One region of the Paenibacillus sp. ACRSA genome, then DNA from elsewhere that is predicted to be linked to it. Evidence: predicted binding sites of a transcription regulator. Region 1 holds the regulator's gene; each other region holds the start of a gene.
The links. The regulator Rex, encoded in region 1, represses fermentation and respiration genes when NADH is low (regulators of the CRP and FNR family bind a similar motif). The targets are predictions, from matches to a motif close to TTGTGAAATATTTCACAA.

Region 1 (7,849 bases):
AAGGGGAATGAAATCGGTGCATCAAGCAAAAAATGAGTACAGGTCACTGCACTAATTCATTTTTTCAAGGGTGGGGATGCATCGATGTTCCAGCATGTTTTCGCAGAAATGAACGACATGTTAGATGAAATTATCAAGCGCTACCCTTCCGCTGAAGGCCTGAACAAACAGGAGTTGCTTCAAAAGTGGAATTTGCTCAAGCGGATGAGTGATGGCATGATTGATGAGTGGCTGATGTTTGAGGAGAAGATGAGTCAGGTACGTGAACAAGAGCTGGTCAAACCTGCGTCGCTTGAACCGGAGCAGGAAGCCGTTACGGCACTACCTGAAATTCATTTGGAGTGCTTTAGCCGCGGTCAAGGTTATTTCAAATTGCAGATGTACCCGCAAGCCATTACCCAATTTTCGCGGATTGTAGCCGACTATCCAGATAGTGCATTGACTCGTTATTATCTGGCGCTTGCTCATCTCAATTTGGAACAAAATACAGAGGCATTAGCACACTTACATCGTATATTGCGACTTAAGGGATCACCACGTCTAAAGGGGCTAGTCTGCAATGCCCTTGGATGTATTGAAGCCAAGCTTGCGAATCCACAAGGAGCATGTTCGTTGTTTGCACAGGCGCTTCAGCATGACCCAACGTTGACCGAACCACTGTATAATATGGAAGCTTGCAGGCAAAACAAAGGACAATTGCAATTCGGAATTGGCTGACTGCAATGGGATAAAAAAATGGAGTAGCCAGCATGAAGACGGTGTTTCTTCCTCGGGGATTACGGAGGAGGCACCGCCTTTTTTTGTCAGTTAATTTTCAAACGTCCTTTTTTTTGCTATGCTGTAACATAGACTGGAATGGAAGGGATCGTACATTGCAATGAAATTTGCCGTATTGGATTTCGAAACAACCGGCACGCAGTCCGACGGTGAAATTATACAGGCCGGACTTGCCATCATAGATCATGACTACAGCATATCTCAAATATATAGCTCTTATGTGAATCCGGGCGTACCGATTCCACCGTTTATTACGGGGTTGACTGGTATTACCGAAGAAGATGTTGCGGACGCTCCTTCATTAGAAGAGATGATGATGGAGATGGTTCCACTGTTGAACGATGTCGTTCTGGTTGGTCATAACGTCGCATTTGATTTTCATTTTCTTCAAAATGCGTTAGACCGTTGTGGATATTTGCCATTCACAGGACGAATTTTGGATACCATTGATTTTCTCAAAATCTCATTTCCTTCACTTAGCTCCTACCAGTTAGGATATGTATCGACTGAATTCGGATTTGAGCATGACCGTCCGCATCAGGCGGATAGCGATGCGTTAGCTACCGCGCATGTACTGCTGAAGTGCTTGGATGAGCTACGGGAATTGCCACTTATTACGATTCAGCGTTTGTCTGACTTGTTTGCACCAGAGGATAGCGATTTCGGTTGGTACCTCGATGGTATGCGAAGTGAGAAGGAAGCTGAACCTATTCAGGACCTGGATGGACACACCTATTATCGCCAATTAGCGCTTAATGTGAGTGATTGGATGGACATTGGTGCTCCACGCAATGAGTTGGAGGGTAATCCGCTGGATGGTGTCAGTTTTGAGCAATTCATGGATCAGGTTCGAAGCAATCTCAGAGATACCCTGGATCACTACGAGGAACGGGAAGCACAGACTTTAATGTTCAGCAGTGTGAGACAGGCTCTGGATGAAGAGAAGCACCTGCTTATTGAAGCAGGTACGGGGACAGGTAAGTCTCTGGGGTATCTGTTACCAGCCATTTATGAAAGTGTGAAGCAAGAACAGAAAGTGATGGTGAGCACTCACACCATTAATCTGCAGGAGCAGCTTAGAGAACGGGATATACCAATGCTTACTGAAGTTGTACCGTTTCCGTTTAAAGCTGCTGTATTCAAAGGTCGGGGTCATTATTTGTGCCTGCGCAAATTCGAACACAAAATCAACAAACGTGAATTTGCTACACCCAAAGAGGACTATTTCACAGCAGCACAGATGATTGTTTGGCTTGCTCAGACAGAAACAGGGGACGACGAAGAACTGAACCTGAGCGCGCGTGGTGGGGACTTCTGGGAGACGGTTCAGAGCGAGTCCGAATCCTGCCTTGGGCGATCTTGTCCATGGTTCCGCAAATGTTTCTATCACCGGGCGAAGCATGAAGCAGGCTTATCAGATATCGTAATTACGAATCATTCCAAATTATTTACCGATGTGAAGGCAAGTCATCAGCTTCTTCCTGCGTATGAAAGTCTTGTTATAGATGAGGCTCATCACCTAGAGGACGTAGCAGGTAAACATCTAGGCTTGCATATGAAATATTTCACGATGGTTCATACACTCACACGTCTATTTAAAGATAGCCGTAACGGTCAGTTGCCTATGCTTCGCTCCCAGCTATCAAGCCATGAAAAATCAGTACAATGGGGTTCAGCTATTGATCAGATGTTCCCGCTTGCTGTTGAAGTCAAGGACATGTGGGACAGATTGAGCGAATCTTTATTTAATCTTCTTCCTGAGCGTAGCGATGCTTCCCCAGGGGAGACAGGTCAATTCTCTCTTCGATTGAAGCCGTCGCAGAAACCTGATAAGTGGCAGGCGCTTCAAGAGGATGAGAATCAAATTTACGTAACGTTAGGTGACTTGATTCGTAAGGGTGATAAGCTGTTACTTGAGATCAAGGAAGAACAAGATGACTATCAATCCGATAGCTTGATTACGGATATTACAGGCCTTCTGAAGGATCTTGCCCTACTCAAAGAGAATCTACGTTTCTTCATGCGTATGGATGATGTCAATACTGTTTATTGGATGGAAGCAAGTGGACAGTTCCGAAGTAAATCGCTACAGCTCTATGCGGTTCCTGTAGATGTCAGCGCACAACTGAAGGAATTGTTCTTCGACAAAAAGAAAAGCGTTGTTCTGACTTCAGCTACACTTTCTGTAGATAAGTCATTCCAATTTATGATTGAGCAACTAGGATTGCAGGAAGCAGCAGACCATAACCGTCTGCTTACGTCCTTGCTACCGTCTCCGTTCCGTTATAGGGATCAGGCCTTGCTTGTTATTCCACGTGATTTCCCAAGTTTAAAAGGCAGCGTAGGGGATGCACACTTTGTTGATATGTTGGTGCATTCATTAGCCGAAACGGCCATTGCGACACGTGGACGAATGATGGTGCTCTTTACGTCATATCGGATGCTGAGACAAGTGTATGATCCGCTCAAGGAAGCCTTGGCGGGTAACGATATCTCGCTGCTCGGTCAAGGGGTGGATAGTGGTAGCCGTTCGAAGCTCACACGCCGCTTCCAAGACGCCAAGGCAACAGTACTTTTGGGTACCAGCAGCTTTTGGGAAGGTGTAGACATTCCAGGGGAAGCACTCACTTGTCTTGCAATTGTTAGATTGCCATTCCAGCCGCCTAATCATCCATTATTGGAAGCGAAAAGCGAGCTGTTGCAACAACAGAAGAAAAATCCATTTATGAAGCTATCTGTGCCACAAGCTGTTATTCGTTTCAAGCAGGGCTTCGGAAGACTTGTACGGACAGCGAAGGACAGAGGCATCGTCATTGTATACGATACACGGGTCATTGAAGCATATTACGGTAAGTATTTCTTATATTCGTTACCAGGCCCCAAAATGGAGCATATGCTAACCGAACAGATGGTTCCACGAATTCGTGAGTGGTTAGACCAGCCTACTGATGAGGCTTCGGAATAGGGCTATACGCGCAAGCGTTGCACCATGATCACAATTAGTTGTAAAATTTATAAGATTCAATAATTGAGAAATAAAGATTACTGCTATCATAATGTATATCATTGAGGCATCCTGTCCACGTAAACCGTGATTTTGTATGGCATGCAGGGTGCCTCCTATTTAATCTATCTACAGGGTCACATTGGTAAAGGGGAGTAAACGAATGAAATCAGATAAAATATCAGAAGCTGTCGTGCGGCGTTTGCCAGTTTACTTGCGTTATTTGAGTGAATTGAGTCAACGTGAGGTTACTACGGTTTCTTCTCAAGAACTAGGACTACGCTTGGATCTTAATCCAGCTCAGATCCGGAAGGATCTAGCCTATTTTGGTGATTTTGGTCGCAAAGGGATTGGCTATGACGTTTCCTACTTGATCGAAAAGATTCGTCACATCCTGAAGATCGATCAGCAAATCAACGTGGCATTGGTTGGTGCGGGTAATCTTGGACACGCCTTGTCTAATTACAATGCATACTTGAAAGATAACATGAAGATTGTTGCCGTGTTTGATGCCTACGGTCCCAAGATTGGCACTCAGATTAATAGCTTGAAAGTTCAACCGATGAATGAATTATCAGAGTCTGTCCAAAAGGATAATATTCGTATCGGCATAATTACAGTTCCAGATACAGAAGCTCAGAATGTAGCTGATCAACTGGTCGAGTCGGGTATCGAGGCTATACTTAATTTTGCGCCAACGATCTTGAAAACGCCGCCGCATATTCGCATTCACCATGCTGACTTTACGACGGATCTGCTCAGCCTTGCTTATTACCTGGAGAATGGAAAGGACGACGAGGAAGATGACGACAAATAAATGGGTTATTCATAACGGCAAATTTGCAGTAAATAGTGGTTTGGACTGGAAAGTGGTTCAAGGTTATATGGTTGTGGAAGATGATAAGATTGTGCATATTGGTGAGACACTGCCGGAAGGGGACGAGAGCCTGCCCAAAGTGGATGGGAAAGGACTTCTTTTCCTACCGGGTCTGATCAATACGCATGGTCATGCGGCAATGTCACTACTAAGAGGACATGGAGATGATCTAGCGCTGCAGGTATGGTTACAGGAAAAAATGTGGCCAATGGAAGCCAAAATGACAGCTGAAGATGTGTACTGGGGATCATCCCTATCCGTGTTAGAAATGCTAAAAGGCGGAACTACGGCTTTCCTCGATATGTATGATCATATGGATCAAGTGGCTAAAGTGGTAGAACAATCCGGTATTCGCGCTTCTCTGGCTCGTGGAGTTATTGGTCTGTGTTCAGAAGAAGAGCAGATGCGTAAGCTGGAAGAATCGGCTGCATTTGCCCGTGAGTGGCATGGACAAGCGGATGGCCGTATTACAACGGTTATCTCACCGCACGCTCCATACACATGTCCGCCGGATTACATAGAGAAGCTTGTACAAGTTGCGCACGACTTGAATCTGCCTCTGCATACACACATGTCAGAAACGATCCGAGAAGTGGAGCAAAATGTGACTGATTATGGACTTCGTCCTGTTGCTCATCTGGAGAAACTGGGATTCTTCTCCCGTCCCTCCCTTGTTGCTCATGCGGTACACCTGAATGACGAAGAAATTGAAATTTTGGCTCGAAATCATGTTGCAGTTTCCCATAATCCGGGTAGTAACTTGAAGCTTGCTTCAGGTGTCGCTCGTGTACCGGATCTTCTGAAAGCTGGTGTAATGGTATCCTTGGGAACCGATGGCCCTGCAAGCAACAACAACCTGGATATGTTTGAAGAGATGAGACTGGCAGCTCTGATTCATAAAGGCGTATCGGGTGATCCAACAGCTGTACCAGCTGGAGAAGCTCTTCTGTTAGGAACGGCTTATGGCGCCAAATCTATTTTCTTAGATGATACAGGGTTATTAGAAGAGGGGATGAAGGCAGACTTTATCGCCCTTAACATTGAACAAGCTCATTTCTATCCGCATACGGATCTAATCTCACATACCATCTATTCAGCTTCAGCGAAAGACGTGGAGCATGTATGGGTGGATGGTAAACAAGTGATTAAACACGGCGAATGCCTCACGATGGACGAAGAGCGCATCTTGCGTGAGTCTCAATCGGCATTTAATGGTTTGCTTGCCCGTTAATCATGCAGCGTTTTAGAGGAAAGGAAGTTCGGCTTTTGAAGAGAAAAAAGAAGTGGATCTGGATATCGTTGCTGGTTCTAGTTCTGCTCCTGTTTGGACTTCAACGTTATTATGTCTATGTCACTCAGGATCAGCGCAATGAAGAAGCTATGGCTATTGAAGCTGCACAGCAGCAAGACATTACGTTCACTCAAGATATTCGTAAGTATGTCTGGGGAGGTAAAGAGGGCGCAGACAACATTTATTGGACCTTTCTAGGTAAAAATAAGGACAAGCAGGATGTTCTCGTATGGGTGAAGTTCGACAATACAAACAAGCCGGTAACAGGCTCTAATGTAGTGCACAGTGAACTGGTTCAGAATGGCATGTCTGAAACCCAGATTCGCAATCGATTTAGCTCAGAGGTACCGGGTGGAGAAATAAAGCGTATTATGCCTGGTGTTGTGAACGGAATCTATGTATGGCAAGTGTATTATAATGATGATACCCACAATTATTATCGTTTCTATCGATTTAGCAATGGGGAACAGGTAGATTTGGTCTACACTTTACCCAATAGCTAGCCTACGCTACAGTTGGACAACATTACATTTTACTAAAACTATAATGAGGTCTAACTCGTTTAATACCATAAAACACCAAAGTACCGGCAGATAATAGCAGACTGCACGGTTCTTTGGTGTTTTTGTCATTCTATTGGATTTGAATAGTTAAAATTAATAATTTATTCATATTTTAGCCTTCGAAATTGTATATACGATGTGATATACTCAGATATGTATTCAACATTACATGATGAATAAACAAAACAAATAAATCCTGTTAATTACGACACAGGACTTTGGTTGCAAATTTTATTAACGCCTACAGGCTATAGTATAGGCCAAATTTGGGAGGGAAACTCATTTGAAGCTAAAAGTATTACCGATTGCTTTAACTGTCGTCATTTCTGCCGTCCTGTTGTTTGGAGGTTGGTTTGTGTATCGCCAAGTGGCCATGCAGAATCCAATCGAAAAAATGATTACCCAGTATGATGGAGTCAATGATGTTCATTTAACTATTAACCGCAATAGCGTACAAATGAAACTTGATCTTGAGCCAGACGTTGATTTGGGGAGATTAGTTCAATATATTCACAAAGAAGGACAGACCCTTATTGGCAATCGTACTCTTAAACTTGACGTCATTGATCACTCCAACGAGGCATTAGAAAATTGGTGGGGTGATGCGATGTTCACCGTAGCTCAAGCGATGGAAAACAAACAATATACCGAGATCACACCAACGCTGTCTAAGATGGCTACCAATGGAATTAAAGTAAATACCGCTATGGATGATAATAACGTATACGTTAGTCTACGAGATGGAGACGCAAGCAAGTTTATTATTCTACCACGTGTGCCAGGACAGATAGGAGTGTGGCCAAATGCCTAAGTGGACTAAAGAAGTTGTAATTGGATTTGTTCCAGTGCTAATTATCTTTCTTGCTTTTGTGGGTGTAAATATCATCCCAATTTTGTTTGCTGTATTGTTGGTCGGCGGATTGCTGTTCATGATGCAGATGCGTGGTGGCATAACCGTTGGGGCAAGTCAAGAGCGTAAACGGAAGAAAAAAGGGCCATCCAAGCTGACATTTGAAGAAATTGGTGGTCAGGATAGTGCCAAGCAAGAATTACGAGAAGCGCTAGATTTCCTTATTCGGCATGAAGAAATTCAAAAATTCGGGATTCGCCCACTGAAAGGTATTTTGCTCACAGGGCCTCCGGGAACAGGTAAAACCTTAATGGCCAAAGCTGCCGCTCACTACACGGATTCCGTATTTGTCGCTGCATCAGGTAGTGAATTTGTGGAAATGTACGTCGGCGTCGGTGCGGGTAGAATTCGTGATTTATTCCGTGATGCAAGAACGCGTGCAACCAAAGAAAATAAAGAAAATGCTATTATTTTTATCGATGAGATT
Region 2 (7,849 bases), on a different contig from region 1:
CCGCTAATTGTTCGTCAGCATGCTCTTCCCCGTGTAGAAGTAAGTTATCCCGAACGGTTCCCTTGAAGAAATGACTTTGCTGTAAGACGACGTTTGCTGTTTGCCATATGCTCTCTTCATCTAGCTCACTTAGCGAAACATCATTCAACTGTATATCGCCAGACGTTGGCTCACGTAGTTTAAGTAACAGATCCACAATGGTAGACTTCCCTGATCCGCTGGGTCCGACAATCGCTGTTTTGGAGCCAGGTGGAAAAGTTATCGAAATATCATTCAATGCAGCTCTCCACTCCCCCTCATATTGAAAGGTAACGTGAGATAATTGGACTGAAACAGCCTGTTCGGTAGCGCACTGTCCGCCTGGTTGTGCAGGCTGCACATCGGAACTCTGAACCGTCTCGGTGAGTCGTCTGGCTGCATGTTCACTATCCTGTTTATACACGGGCAACACAGCCATCGCTGTTGCTTCTTCAAATACCGTCTGCGTAGCCAGGATCAGCATTGCGAGATAAACGCCAGCAAGTGACCCATCCATAATCAGCCATGCGCCAACGACCAGCACGCCCCATGTCACGAGATAGGTTACAAAAATATGCATAGATTGCCCACGTAGCAGATGCCCTGCTGCTCTTTGCTGCTCCAATGCCAATGCGGCGGAAGTCTGCTGGAGCTGTTGCTCCCGTTGCTCCAATTGCCCATATACCTTTAAATCGCGGAAACCATACAACACTTCGGTTACTTCGGTAGATAGTAATGCCCGTTGCTGGCGCACACGACCATGTATTTTACGCTGCCCCAGCAAAACAATACCCGGTACAACAAATGCCGTAATTAACATGCCCAGCATGAGCAAGCACGCAACCCAGAGCGAATAAACGGATGTAAACAGTACGGTAGACAAAAATACCATAACGACGATGATCGGCGGATACGCAACACGCAAAAAATAATTTTGCAAGCTTTCTACATCGCCAACGATCCGCGCAAGCAGATCCCCGCTTCGGTTTTTATTCAATATGCCTGGTGTTACGGGAATGAGCTTGGCAAAAAAGGAGGTGCGCAAACGGCTCAACATGGAGAACGTAGCTCTGTGTGAGTACAATCGTTCCCCATAACGGCTCGCCGCTCGAACAAAACCGAGCAGTTTGACCATGGAGGTAAGTACAATCAAGGTGTAAAGCGGCGGCGCAAATACGGTTTGCGCGATCATATACCCACTGGCGGAAAAGAGACCTACACCTGCTATGCCTGCAATAAATCCACCCAAAATAGAGAGTAAGATATCCTTGCGCTCCTGAATCATGGCCTTGGACATCATAGCTAGTTCATTCATGTTAACCCTCCTTTTCGTTGAATATGAACCATCTCAGCATACTGAGGTAGTCGCTCTAGCAGTTCTTCATGTGATCCGGAGTCTATTAATGCACCATTCTCCATGAATAAAATGCTGTCCGCCTGTTGAATTGTATATAATCGGTGAGCTACGGTAATCATCGTTGCCTTCTCTGTCAGGGATGCAATCGAACGTTGCAGTATTCGCTCCGTGTGAACATCTAGTCCCACCGTTGGTTCATCAAACAAGATGATAGCCGGTCGTTTCAGAAAAGCACGTGCAAGAGCAAGCCGTTGCTTCTCCCCGCCGGATAATCCCCTGCCTCCTTCGCCAACATAGGTATCCAGCCCTTGCTGCAATTGGGCAGTAACAGCACTAAGTCCTGCCTCCTCAGCCGCTTGTTCAATGTCGGCTCTGGATGTACTCATTCCCGTACCAATTGCAATATTCTCAGCCAACGTGCCTGCAAAAATATACGGATGCTGTGTGATGTAGCTAACCTGCTCGAACCAGGCGGCCTCATCATATGTGGACAATGGACGTCCATTAACCAGAACTTCTCCTGACGTCGGTTTTAATAATCCGGAGATGAGATGCAGCAGAGTCGTTTTACCTGAGCCGCTTTTGCCAACAATTGCGATATGCTCTCCTGGTTTAATGGAGATCCTCTTCGCCTCAAGTTCAAATGAATCCGGTGCATACCGAAATTGTGTATTGATTAGATCCATAGACGGTGGCATAGGCATCAGCATGGGATGTTCAGTCAATAATGAATTCGATTGAGCCTCAACCATCACATCGGTAACCTCACTCTGAGGTGCTGCCTCTTCACTATTAGTCTGTGCACTCGTCGTATTCGTGTCTGCAAGCATTTGCTCGACCTTACGAATCGCTCCCATACTGGTTCTACCGCTATGAAAAGCGGTTCCTGTATTTTTCAGCAGGCTGTAAAACTCGGGAACAAGCAACAACACCAGAAAGGCCGTGTGGAACGTCAGCGCCTTGAACACTAGCAACTGAATAGCCAGCTCAAGAGCGACAATACCGATGCCTAACATGACGATCGACTCCAGCATGAAGGTGTTCGTAAACGCAATTTTCAAAATGCCCATTGTTGTATCACGATACCCCAGGCTGCTGCGTTCAATCTCATTATGCTGACGATCAGCCTTACCAAATATTTTTAATGTAACTAGTCCTTGAAGCGAATCCAGGAATGTACCGGAAAACTCAGCTAGTTGCGCATATTTTTCCTCAGACTTGTTCTTGGTCTGTAATCCGACCAAAATCATAAATAAAGGGATAAACGGAGCTGTGCAGAGCAAAATCCACCCCGTATTAGCATGTTGGGTAAATGCAACAACTAAGATCAGAATCGGAATGATTGCTGCCTCCATCATGCGCGGCATGTACTGACTGAAATAACTATCCGCCTCATCTACCGCATCCAGCGCAACACTGACCTTCCCTCCCGTCTGTCCGTGCAGGGTTGAAGATATGGAAGCATGGGTCAGGTTTTGCAGCACCTTAGCTCGCATATGCGTCTTGGCCTGGGCAGCCATATGCAAGCCGACCTTTCCATTGCCGTACGTTAATATCGTGCGCAGAGCCATGACAGCCAGCAATATACCGAGCAGCATAGCTATTGATGCAAAGGAAGCTTTCTCTACAAAGATTCGCTGGACTGCTTCAGCCAGCAATGTAGCCTGGCTTATAATTGCTATACCCAGTGCCAGAGACATAAGCGCAAGGAGAAGCCTGCTTCTTCGATGTAACGACATTTGCTGGGCAATCAGACTCGATTTCCTTTTCACAGTACGCTCCTCCTTTTATTTTTTCCCTTTGACGTAATCCGCATCGAACAGAAAAAGCTTGAAGACCAGAATAAGAGATGGAATCAACAAGCACAGCCCCCCGATAAATACAACGACAAGTGCGAAGCCCATGGCTGGTGATGTCGCGCTACTCTGAATCGTGATATATGGATCAAGAATATAAGGATATTGACCAATCCCGTAAGCGAAAAAGGCACAGAAAAATTGAAGCATGATGCAAATAAACGCAAGTCCATATCTACGTCCGTTATACAGCAGCCACATGGCAACCATGAAGAAAGCAACGGAAAGTGCAAGCAACCACCACAGATCCATCATATTTTGAAAATGGCGCTCATTGTGTTGACCCAAATATATGAATGCAGTCAGTGCGAGAATGATGGTCGGTGTACTCCAGAACAAAGCATAGTTCCGCATCAGCTTAAGAGCCCCTTGATCCTCTGCCCGTGATGCATAAAAGGTTAGAAACGATCCGCTGATAAATAGGACAGAGACAATCGCTAGTCCAACGATGCTCCACGATAATGGGTTGGTAAACAGCGCCCAATAGTCCAGTGTAACGGTCTCGCCTTGTTTCAAAATAAATCCGCCTTCCGACAATGTCAGTGCCACGGACAGCGATGCAGGAATAAGCAGACCTGTAGCTCCGTATAAGAACAAGTACACGATATTGTTTTTGGAACCATAATTCTCAAAAGCATAGAACGAGCCACGAATGGCAAGCAGAATGATGGCAATACTCCCTGGCACGATCAGTGCGGCGCCATAATAGGAAGCTGTGTCCGGGAAAAACCCGACAATACCGATGTAGAAAAATACAAAAAATACGTTGGTAATCTCCCAGACCGGCGATAGATAACGGGAGATCAGACGATTAATCAAGTGATCCTGCTTCGTCAAACGAGCATAGAAGGCAAAAAAACCTGCTCCGAAATCAATAGAAGCTACGATGAGATAGCCATACAAGAACAGCCAGAGTACCGAAATTCCGATTAATTCATAACTCATCAGGCATGCCCTCCTTGATCCGCAGATTGATCCTGTTTCGCCTTCAGCCATTTCTCCATCTCAAGATCAGCAGGATTATTGTTAAACAAACGTCTTAATACAAGAACACATATAACACCGAGCACGATGTACAACAGTAGGAAAACAAAAAATAATACTCTCACACTTGGTGATGAAGTAGCCGCTTCTTCCACCCGCATATATCCTCGAATGATCCATGGCTGTCGTCCCACCTCTGCATAGAACCAGCCCATCTCAACGGCAAGAAACGCAAGTGGAGCACTCAGCGCAACGAGGCGAAGCATCCATTTGTTGAACTGATTACGCTTCTTCCAGAACACCAACAGGAAATATAGACTGGAGATCGCAAGTAGGGCGAATCCAATTCCGGCCATCACGTCGAATAAATAGTGCACCAGCAGTGGCGGATGTTCATCCGGTGGAAATTCGTTCAGCCCCGTCACTTCGGCATTAAAGTCTCCAAAGGCGAGAAAGCTGAGCAATTTAGGCAAATGAAGAGCCCCTATAATCTCATGTTCCGCGTTCAGCCATCCGAGTAAAATTAAATCTGCGCCGCTCTCTGTCTCAAAATGCCATTCTGCTGCAGCAAGCTTCTCAGGTTGATGTTCAGCCAAAAACTTGGCAGATACATCTCCAGCAAGTGTGTTCAGCAAGCTGAATACCAAAACAACAGCCATCATCAGATTCAAGCCTTTCTTGTGGTACGCAGAAACACCTTTTCTCAGCATGGCAAGGGCAGCAATCCCGGCCAGTAGAGCCGCTCCCGTCAAATAAGCTGAGCTTAGCACATGGAATACCTTGGAGAACGTTGCTGTGTTCAGCATCGCTTGCACAGGGTTAACCGCGATGAACTGGCCTGCCTCCATGATAAATCCTTCAGGTTGGTTCATGAATCCGTTCACGGTTGTAATAAAAACAGCCGACATACCCGCTCCGGCTACAACCGGGATGGTCAGCAACCAGTGAATATACGGGTTTTTTAATCGATCCCACGTATACAGATAAATGCCTAGGAAGATCGCTTCGAAGAAGAACGCGAACACTTCCATAAATAATGGTAATGCAATGACATTCCCGGCTAGTTTCATGAAATTCGGCCATACCAAGGCAAGCTGTAGAGATATCGCTGTTCCTGTCACGACACCTACCGCCACGGAAATGACAAATCCTCGTGACCACCTTTTCGCCATAAGTATGTAGTGGTTATCCTTCTTCCGAATGCCAATGAACTCAGCAATAGCAATCATTAGAGGCACACCTACACCAAGTGTTGCAAAGATCACGTGAAATCCGAGTGTTAAGCCTGTCACCAGCCTGCTCCATAACACCGTATCTAACTCCATACCTCTGTCACCTCCGTTTTCATTCTTTACTAAAAAGCTCAATCCACAGATAAAGTACGAGAAAAATTTCACATATCAGGACACAAGGATGCATGGCGAGATAATCAACATGATTAATGCTTAAATTATCCTACTCTCGCAGTCCTATACATCCCATGCCAATATATAAAATTATTATATCTACAATTGTGAATGATACAATTGCAGTCACTTCCTTGACATGAAATAGACAAGGAACAGTCACCCCTTTTCAACTAATCTATGAAAATAAACTAAATTACCCTTTAGAGCTATTGACTTGTTTATCAGCAGGGCTTGGCATATCTCTGAAGCACAAAAAGGCCGCTAATCATAGGATTAGCGGCTCTTTACACGTTTACTTCACTCGTTCAACTTTGGTTGCTTTCCCTTGTATAGGGTTGCTCTCTTCATACATACCTGTTGTCCATACCCTTACTTCGTCACCAACTTCAGCGTGATAATTAATGCCTGAAGTGACAAGTCTATACTGTTGCTCAGCATGATCACTCGTGGTAACAGCTATCGTTATCGTTGACTGATCTTTTGCCAGAATGACTGCTTCAAAATCTTCTTTTGCCTTCACTTCATTTTGAATTGGCTCATTATTGGTATTCATGTTGTCATGATCAGGAGCAGCCCCGCATCCAACGAGTACATACGATAACAATACTACAACCGAAGTTAAACTTAGTATCCTTCTCATCTTCATACCCCCAGAATAATCTGCTGATATTAAGTTCGACTTAAGGCATCTCCACTTAGTTTCATGATTCTAGAAATTCATATAGAATCGACATGCCTGCAAGTTAATATCTTGTGTATCTAGCGTTAGGCCTTGCATTCCTTTGGACATAGCCCACTTTCTAGCCCTATCTAGCAGTGCAGTTCCGATCCCTTTACCTCTACTATCCTCCAGGACAATAAGCCGATCAATAGATGCATACTTCATTTCATCGTTTGAACTTAATCGTATATGCCCCAGGCATTTCCCACTGGAATAATACATAAATGCTACACTGTCTTCGCTATCAATATACTCCTCAAGCTCATTGTGTTCGGGATAATGAGACTCATACGTTTGCTCAAAAAGCCCCTCGCGATGATTCCACTCCCCATTCTATCCATCCGACTACTTATCCAGATCAAACACTATATCTTGCAACGTTACGTTTTCAAGTACTTTTTCTAGTGCTCTTTGTGCCAATGAAAAGATAGGTTCGATCGTTCCTTGAAGGTTCTTACCAACGGGACAATCAGGATTTGGTTTCTCTTGGATATTGAATAGATTATTATCATTCACTGCATTTACTGCTGTGTACACATCAAATAATGTGATTTCACTTAGGTCTCGTGCGAGTGTAGCCCCTGCTTTTCCTCGGGTTACATGCACTAATCCGGATTTTTTTAACATCCCCATCACTTTACGAATGATTACAGGGTGTGTATTAACGCTGTCTGCAATCATCTCAGATGAGTTATTTCCTTCTTTATTAATCTCCAACAACGACAGTATGTGTATTCCTATATAAAACCGAGAACTTACGGACATGTTTTCACCCCAGTGTTACAAAAATAAGTGATTTACGAATGAACTTTTCTAATTAGTAATTCTAAGAAAGCTATAATAACATTCTAACATCTATTGAGCATGTTACAATGAGTCGGATTTTTTTTAGTCGCACGTATATATAAGTCTATCCTATATAAAAGCTGGATCAAGCAAAGGGGGAAATTCGCCTGATCCAGATGTTGTTAAATACAATGAAATTAAATCAATTGAGCATAATTTTCTTCTAACTTATCAGCGGTCATAGCACCGCCGCCTAGGTTATACAGGATATCACCTTTTTTCAAGAAAAGAGTTGGGTAACTTCTCGCACCAAGGTTGCTGGCTGCTACGAATTCTTGCTGGACAAGCTCTCGTGTCTCGGGAGTTATAATGCTGTCGATCACTTTCTGCTCATCCAGATTGAATTGTTTGGCAATGTCTTGATACGTTTGTATATCACTGAGACTCTTACCCTCGTAATAGAATGCTCGCTGCATTGCAGCTGCTAGATACACTGCTTGTTCTGGTGCCAAGGAACGTAATGCGGAAAATCCAATAGCCGCTGCCTCACTATCCATAATAAATGTACCGTCATGTAGAAGTTTATTATACGCAGCGCCAAACTCCACACCAGTAAGCTGTGCAATTCGTTTATTAGCTTCCGGAATATGTGGATATGCCGCCATCGCTTGACTCCGTTCATCGATAAAAAGACCACCCGACAGTACTTCAATCGGTA
Region 3 (7,849 bases), 180 kb from region 1:
GTTAGCAGACATTAAGAAACTAAATTTAAATTCGGAATACTTTGTGAAAAAAATCACATAATTAAATCATGTCCCATGATACGATGTGAATGTAAAGAAGAGAGACAACATAATACGAACCTTTAGGAGGATGAGGGAGATGGCTGTAAAGAACGAGGTCGCCCCAGCAAAAGAACCGACAGCAGGTCAGTATATTCAAACGTTAATTGACAAAGCGAATAAAGCACACGCAGCATTCATGTCCATGGATCAACAGCAGATCGATCGAATTGTGCAAGCAATGGCGCTTGCAGGTCTGGATAAACACATGATGCTCGCCAAAATGGCTGTGGAAGAAACCGGCCGCGGTGTGTATGAAGATAAAATCACTAAAAATATATTTGCTACAGAATATGTGTACCATAGCATCAAATATGACAAAACGGTTGGCGTTATTGAAGATAACGAATATGAGAACTTCCAGAAAATTGCCGAGCCGGTTGGCATCATCATGGGGATTACCCCTGTTACCAACCCAACATCAACGACGATGTTTAAGGCACTGATCTCTATTAAGACTCGTAACCCGATTATCTTCGGTTTCCACCCATCTGCACAGAACTGTAGCCGCGAAGCAGCCCGAATCTTGCTTGAAGCCGCAGTGAAGCATGGTGCTCCAGCCGACTGTATTCAGTGGATTGATGATCCATCCATGGATCGCACCAACGCCTTGATGAACCACAACGATGTGGCACTCATTCTGGCGACAGGTGGATCAGGTATGGTGCGAGCGGCATATAGCTGTGGTAAACCAGCACTCGGCGTAGGGCCAGGTAACGTACCTTGCTTTATTGAGAAAACGGCGGATATCAATCAGGCAGTGACGGATCTGATTTTGTCCAAATCATTTGATAATGGAATGATCTGTGCTTCCGAGCAAGCGGTCATTATTGAAGAGCCTATCTTTGATCAAGTCAAAAAGAAAATGATTGCCAATGGATGTTACTTCGTTAACAAGGATGAAGCTGCCAAACTGACAGCAGGCGCCATTAATGTTGAGAAATGCGCAGTAAACCCGGCGATTGTAGGTCAATCCGCAGTAGCGATTGCTCAAATGTGCGGTATTGAAGTTCCAGCAAGCACCAAAATCTTGGTTGCCGAAATCGAAGGTGTTGGCGTCAAATTCCCATTGTCTGCGGAAAAATTAAGCCCAGTACTGGCTTGTTACAAAGTCAAAACGGCAGCAGAAGGGATTGAACGTGCAGCAGAAGTTGTTGCTTTTGGCGGTATGGGACACTCATCCGTTATTCACTCCAACAATGAAGAAATCATTAACAAATTTGCAGATCGCCTGCAAACAGGACGTATCATCGTCAACTCACCTTCCACACACGGAGCAATCGGCGATATCTACAATACGAATATGCCATCGCTCACACTGGGATGTGGTTCATACGGACGTAACTCGACTTCGTCGAACGTAACTGCTGTCAACTTAATCAATGTGAAAAGGGTGGCTCGCCGTACCGTGAATATGCAATGGTTCAAAGTACCGAACAAGGTCTACTTCGAAAAAGGTGCGACGCAGTATCTCGCCAAAATGCCAGATATCACCCGTGTTGCAATTATTACGGATGCCATGATGGTGAAGCTCGGTTATGTCGAGAAAGTAGAGCATTATCTGCGTCAACGCCAAATGCCTGTAGCCATTGAAGTGTTCTCGGATGTTGAGCCGGATCCATCCACAACGACAGTAGATCGCGGAACCGAAATGATGCGTCGCTTCCAACCGGACTGCATTATCGCTCTCGGTGGCGGATCACCAATGGATGCTGCCAAAGCGATGTGGTTGTTCTATGAATATCCAGATACAGACTTTAACGATCTGAAGCAAAAGTTCATGGATATCCGCAAACGGATCTACAAATATCCAAGACTCGGCGTAAAAGCAAAATTTGTAGCGATCCCAACAACATCGGGTACAGGATCGGAAGTGACATCATTTGCTGTTATCACGGATAAAAATCTAGGAAACACCAAATATCCACTGGCTGACTATGAGCTGACTCCTGACGTGGCAATCGTAGACCCTGAGTTTGTATACTCGCTGCCCAAAACAGCTGTAGCTGACACAGGGATGGACGTACTGACACATGCGATTGAAGCTTATGTATCCGTTATGGCGAATGACTATACAGATGGGTTAGCGATCAAAGCCATTCAACTCGTGTTCCAGTACTTGGAGCAATCAGCATTACAAGGCGACAAACTGGCACGCGAGAAAATGCATAATGCTTCAACGATTGCCGGTATGGCATTTGCCAACGCATTCTTGGGTATTAACCACAGCTTGGCGCACAAATGGGGCGGTCAGTACCATACAGCCCATGGACGTACCAATGCGATTTTGATGCCACACGTTATTCGATACAATGCGAAAAAACCGACCAAATTTGCATCGTTCCCGAAATACTCGCACTTTGTGGCAGATGAACGATATGCCCAAATTGCCCGCATTCTCGGATTGCCTGCTCGCACAACCGAAGAAGGGGTTACCAGCCTAATCAACGCTATTCGTAAAATGAACAAAACATTGGGTATCGAGGAATCATTCCAAGAAATTGGATTCGATGCAAAAGACTTCGAAGCACATGTAGATTACCTGGCTGATCGTGCCTTTGAAGACCAATGTACAACTGCGAATCCTAAACTACCGTTGGTTACAGAACTTGCAGATGTATATCGCAACGCATTCTACGGCAAATTCGAATAATAATAACCTTCCGAAACATGCAACAGCTTGTTGAGGAGGGGCAAATAGGTTCAGGGTTCCCCGCAATGGGGAGCCCCGATTGCCGTATGTTTAGAGGAACACATAATCTGTGCTGTAGCAGGTAGAACCAAAGGTTGGGAGGGAAAGGAGGTGGGCAGAAAAACGGAGGAGCGAAGCCTCCGCTTTTTCAGGAACTTGATCACTTAAAATTTCGGCTCCAGATCGAAGAGGAGCCGCCCCAGCCCTTTAAAGATACAATACGGAATCCGTGATGTGGTAGTTGGATCCAATGGTTCACAAAGAAGAGGAAATGGGCAGAAAAACAGAGGAGCAAAGCCCCTGCTTTTTCAGGAACATAATCACTTCATGTTTCGGCTCCAGATCGAAGAGGAGCCGCCAATCTTTTGAAAAATGCAACACGGAATCCGTGATGTGGCAGTTTGAACCACCCGTTCACACGTTAGCGGAGAGGACAGAAAAAACCTGAAGAAGCGAAGCGCTCGCCTTTATTCCCGGATTTTTACCTTTGAAAAGGTAAATCGTAAAATCCGGGAATAACAGCGATCGGAAGGTTGTTCTGTCAGCGGAGTGGCCAGTGTGAACTATCCCGCGGTTAAACATGACACATTGCAGGTGGAGTGAGTAAGTTCACTGACTTTGTGATAAAAATCACAGATGGTGAAATCGCCACGACGTATACTGAAAATGTAAGAAAAACATTCATTCCGCGGTTCCGGTTCCCAAGTAGAGAGAACGTGTTCCGGTTTATGTGAAACAATTCACATTAATCGCGGCTCTGGACACACAATGATACGAAGACGCAGCATGTTATGTGTCCAGAAATCCAAATTAGTGGAGGGATTACGATGTCGGTGATCGAAAAAGATGTCAAACAACAAACAGGCTGGAGAAACTTTACCAAAGGAACTTGGACTAAAACCGTTAATGTGAATGACTTTTTGGAACACAATTTGTCTCCTTATTATGGAGATGAAGCATTTCTCGAAGGTGCAACCCAGAATACAAAAGAATTGTGGGATATCGTATCTGATCTGACCAAAAAAGAACGGGATAACGGTGGTGTCCTTGACGTAGACGTAAATACGCCTGCGACGATTACTTCTCACCAACCTGGTTATCTGGATCAATCCAAAGAACAAATTGTCGGCGTTCAGACCGATGCTCCATTCAAACGTTCCATTCAGCCATTCGGCGGAATTCGCATGATGATTGATGCATGTGAGGCATATGGCTTCGAAATGCCTCAAGGCGTCATTGATATATTCACAAACATTCGTAAAACACATAACCAAGGTGTATTCGACGCTTATACTTCTGACATGCGTGCAGCGCGTAAAGCAGGGATCATTACAGGTTTACCAGATGCGTATGGTCGTGGCCGGATTATCGGAGACTACCGCCGGGTAGCATTGTACGGAGTGGACTTCCTGATTCGTAACAAAAAAGGCGAATTGAACGCCTTGGAAGTAGATGTTATCGATGAAGATGTTATCCGTCTGCGCGAAGAGTTGTCTGAACAGATTCGTGCTCTGCAAGAACTGAAACAATTGGGCGAAATGCACGGTTTCGATATTTCCTTACCAGCAACAACAGCAAAAGAAGCGTTCCAATGGTTGTACTTCGGTTACCTCGCAGCGATCAAAGAGCAGAATGGTGCTGCAATGTCACTGGGACGTGTATCATCCTTCCTGGATATCTACATTGAACGTGATCTGCAAGAAGGTATTCTGACGGAAGAACAGGCTCAAGAGCTGGTTGACCATTTTGTTATGAAGCTGCGGATCGTGAAATTCTTGCGTACGCCGGACTATAACGAACTGTTCAGTGGAGATCCAACTTGGGTGACTGAGTCCATCGGCGGTATGTCTGTAAATGGTGAGACACGTGTAACGAAAAACAGCTTCCGTTTCCTGCACACGCTGCATAACCTGGGACCTGCACCGGAACCAAACTTGACTGTACTCTGGTCTACTAAACTGCCGGAAGCATTCAAAGAATACTGCAGTAAAGTATCTATCGAAACGAGCTCGATCCAATATGAGAATGACGATCTGATGCGTCCGATCTATGGTGATGATTACGGTATTGCCTGCTGTGTATCTGCAATGAAGATCGGGAAACAAATGCAATTCTTCGGAGCACGTGCGAACCTTGCAAAAGCTCTCTTGTATGCAATCAATGGTGGTCGTGACGAGAAGTCCGGAGCACAAGTAGGGCCTGAATTCCCTGCTATTACAAGCGAAGTGCTGGATTACAATGAAGTTATGAAACGCTTCAAACCGATGATGGAATGGCTGGCGAAGCTGTACATGAACACCCTTAACGTCATCCATTACATGCACGATAAATATAGCTACGAGCGGATCGAAATGGCATTGCATGACCGTGACATTGTTCGCACAATGGCTTGTGGTATTGCAGGTCTCTCCGTTGCAGCGGATTCACTCAGCGCCATCAAATATGCCAAAGTAAAACCGATTCGTAACGAACAAGGCATTGCCGTTGATTTTGAAATTGAAGGAGAATTCCCTTGTTACGGTAACAATGAAGACAGCGTAGATAGTATTGCTGTTGAGCTGGTTGAGAGCTTCATGGGCATGATTCGTAAGCACAAAGCATACCGTAATGCGGTACCAACGCAATCCGTGCTGACCATCACTTCCAACGTAGTTTACGGTAAGAAAACAGGAACTACACCAGATGGCCGTAAAGCAGGCGAACCATTTGCACCAGGTGCGAACCCAATGCATGGACGTGATAAAAAAGGTGCATTGGCATCCCTTGGCTCTGTAGCCAAATTGCCTTATGAACACAGCCTTGATGGTATCTCTAACACCTTTTCCATTGTGCCAAAAGCACTGGGTAAAGAGGAGAATACGCGTAAATCTAATCTGACTGCTATGATGGATGGATACTTTGGTCAGAATGCCCATCACCTAAACGTCAACGTGTTTGATCGTCAGCAATTGATGGATGCGATGGAGCACCCGGAAAATTATCCACAGCTTACTGTACGGGTATCCGGATATGCGGTTAACTTCATCAAGCTGACTCGTGAACAACAACTCGATGTCATTAACCGTACGTTCCATGGCTCCATGTAAACCAAATATTACAGTGTGAAGACAAATCCAGTGGAACATCTGGTCAACAATTAAACGCACAGCGGATGCGGATATAGAAAGGAAGAGGCAGCATGGTTAAAGGACATATTCATTCACTCGAAACTTTCGGGACGGTTGACGGCCCAGGCATCCGCTTCGTGCTCTTTATGCAAGGATGTCTACTCAAGTGTCAGTATTGCCACAATCCCGATACATGGGCACTGGATGGAGGTAAGGAAACGACCGTAGAGGAGGTATTGGCTGAGATCGAGCCTTACCTTTCCTATTATCGTAGTTCAGGCGGGGGACTCACCGTATCCGGTGGAGAACCAACGCTCCAATCTCATTTTGTAGCCCAAGTGTTCAAGGAAGTCAAACGCCGCTGGGGACTTCACACCACGCTAGATAGTAATGGATTCAACGAACCTGAGCGTATTCATGAACTACTGGATAACACAGACTTAGTGTTGCTCGACCTGAAGCACATCGATAATGAGAAACATATCAAGTTGACTGGAAAATCCAATGAAAGAACGCTGAAGACAGCTCAGTGGTTGTCTGAGCAAGGACGTAAAATGTGGATACGCCACGTATATGTGCCTGGCATTCACAATGATGAAGAGGACTTACTTAACCTCGGAAGATTCATTGGTACATTAAATGGGGTCGAGAAGTTCGAAATTCTCCCCTATCACCAGATGGGGATCTACAAATGGGAAGCGCTTGGCAAGGTGTACCCGCTTGAAGGTGTTCCTTCTCCGAGTGAAGAAGAGGTTGAGCGTGCTTATCGATTGATCCAGCAAGGGAGAGAGGAAACATCAGGGGCAGCTTGTTCAAGCCAATGATGAATATACAGAAGCAGCCAAGGCGATGAAGAATCGCAAGGCTGCTTTTTTGTTTGAATAGGTTGAAACCAAAACGTCTGTTCAAACGTTTATACCAGGTGTAAATGTTGATAGATCAGTAGTTTCATAGTATTGAAGAAATTCATGAGCTTGATTAAAGCCTTGTCCGTAAAGTTTTAGCGAGGTTTGTTCACATTATTCAAAGTTTACATTTCTATTAAAATATTTTTAGCAACTTTTCCCGTTTATAAGCGTCTAATAGTATGACTTTTTGAGGGGGATATTTATAAAATGGGAGCAGAAGGAGCCAAAGACAAAGAATGAATCTGAAAAAGAACTTGTCCATACTTACCGCTTTAGCTGTTTTTCAAGCGTTTGCAGTACTTCCGGCTAGCGCACAATCAACTGACCAAAGTGAAACTACACCCGTAAATAAAGCCACAGTTAAATCCGTGGAGGTATTGAAAAAAGAACAAACGATTTCCGAATCGGATGTGAAATCCGGGGCAGAAACACAAGCAACGCAGAATGATGCAACCGAAGAAGTAAGTCCTGAAACAACAGAACCTCCAGCGACGGATGTTACTCCTGTTGAGCCGGTAACGGAAACAGAAACGCCAGAAGCTGAAGCTGAAGAGGGAGAAACGCCTGCACCTGCACCGGTAGAAGTTGAACAGCCGTCCGCTGGCAACCCATCGTTGCAAGGAAGCACAGGTGGTGACCTGACACTGTACATGAACAGCAACAAAATGATGCAAGATGGCAAGACGTACCTTGCAGGACAACCGATGGCTGTCAAAAATGGTGTATCTTATGTTGCAATCCGTGCTCTGGTAGATCGGGTTGGATATGATGTGAAATACGATAATACAACGAAAGAAACCATTATTATTAGTGGTGAAGATGAACTTCGTTTTAAGACAGACAGCACGATCTATACGGTAAATGGTGAATCCAGATCCATGAAGGGTCCTGCTTATCAAGAGAAAAATACGTTTATGGTGCCTTTGACTTCCATTACACAGGCGCTTAACATTACTTATACAGTAAATCAATCTGCGAAGACTGTAGTATTGAACCTGAATACTAAGCCGGCAGCTAGCTTCACTGTTCAAAAAGAAATTTTT

Region 2: MH215_RS20760 (cytochrome ubiquinol oxidase subunit I) is a predicted target of Rex. The motif match lies at 5,597-5,614, and genes of this name have one in related genera.
Region 3: pflB (formate C-acetyltransferase) is a predicted target of Rex. The motif match lies at 3,520-3,537, and genes of this name have one in related genera.

What each region holds. Positions count from the first base shown of each region.
Region 1 covers NZ_JAKRNP010000001.1:201,187-209,035, reverse strand. The annotation lists gene MH215_RS00920 (tetratricopeptide repeat protein) at 85-717, shown strand; gene dinG (ATP-dependent DNA helicase DinG) at 878-3,742, shown strand; gene MH215_RS00910 (redox-sensing transcriptional repressor Rex) at 3,945-4,598, shown strand; gene MH215_RS00905 (amidohydrolase) at 4,585-5,889, shown strand; gene MH215_RS00900 (hypothetical protein) at 5,925-6,452, shown strand; gene MH215_RS00895 (hypothetical protein) at 6,796-7,323, shown strand; gene MH215_RS00890 (AAA family ATPase) at 7,316-7,849, shown strand, end outside.
Region 2 covers NZ_JAKRNP010000007.1:292,499-300,347, reverse strand. The annotation lists gene cydC (thiol reductant ABC exporter subunit CydC) at 1-1,333, opposite strand, end outside; gene cydD (thiol reductant ABC exporter subunit CydD) at 1,330-3,147, opposite strand; gene MH215_RS20765 (cytochrome d ubiquinol oxidase subunit II) at 3,163-4,176, opposite strand; gene MH215_RS20760 (cytochrome ubiquinol oxidase subunit I) at 4,176-5,540, opposite strand; gene MH215_RS20755 (DUF3221 domain-containing protein) at 5,917-6,264, opposite strand; partial or broken gene MH215_RS20750 (GNAT family N-acetyltransferase) at 6,334-6,630, opposite strand; gene MH215_RS20745 (Rrf2 family transcriptional regulator) at 6,691-7,110, opposite strand; gene MH215_RS20740 (DsbA family protein) at 7,329-7,849, opposite strand, start outside.
Region 3 covers NZ_JAKRNP010000001.1:383,077-390,925, reverse strand. The annotation lists gene adhE (bifunctional acetaldehyde-CoA/alcohol dehydrogenase) at 140-2,752, shown strand; gene pflB (formate C-acetyltransferase) at 3,619-5,877, shown strand; gene pflA (pyruvate formate-lyase-activating protein) at 5,970-6,722, shown strand; gene MH215_RS01815 (stalk domain-containing protein) at 7,043-7,849, shown strand, end outside.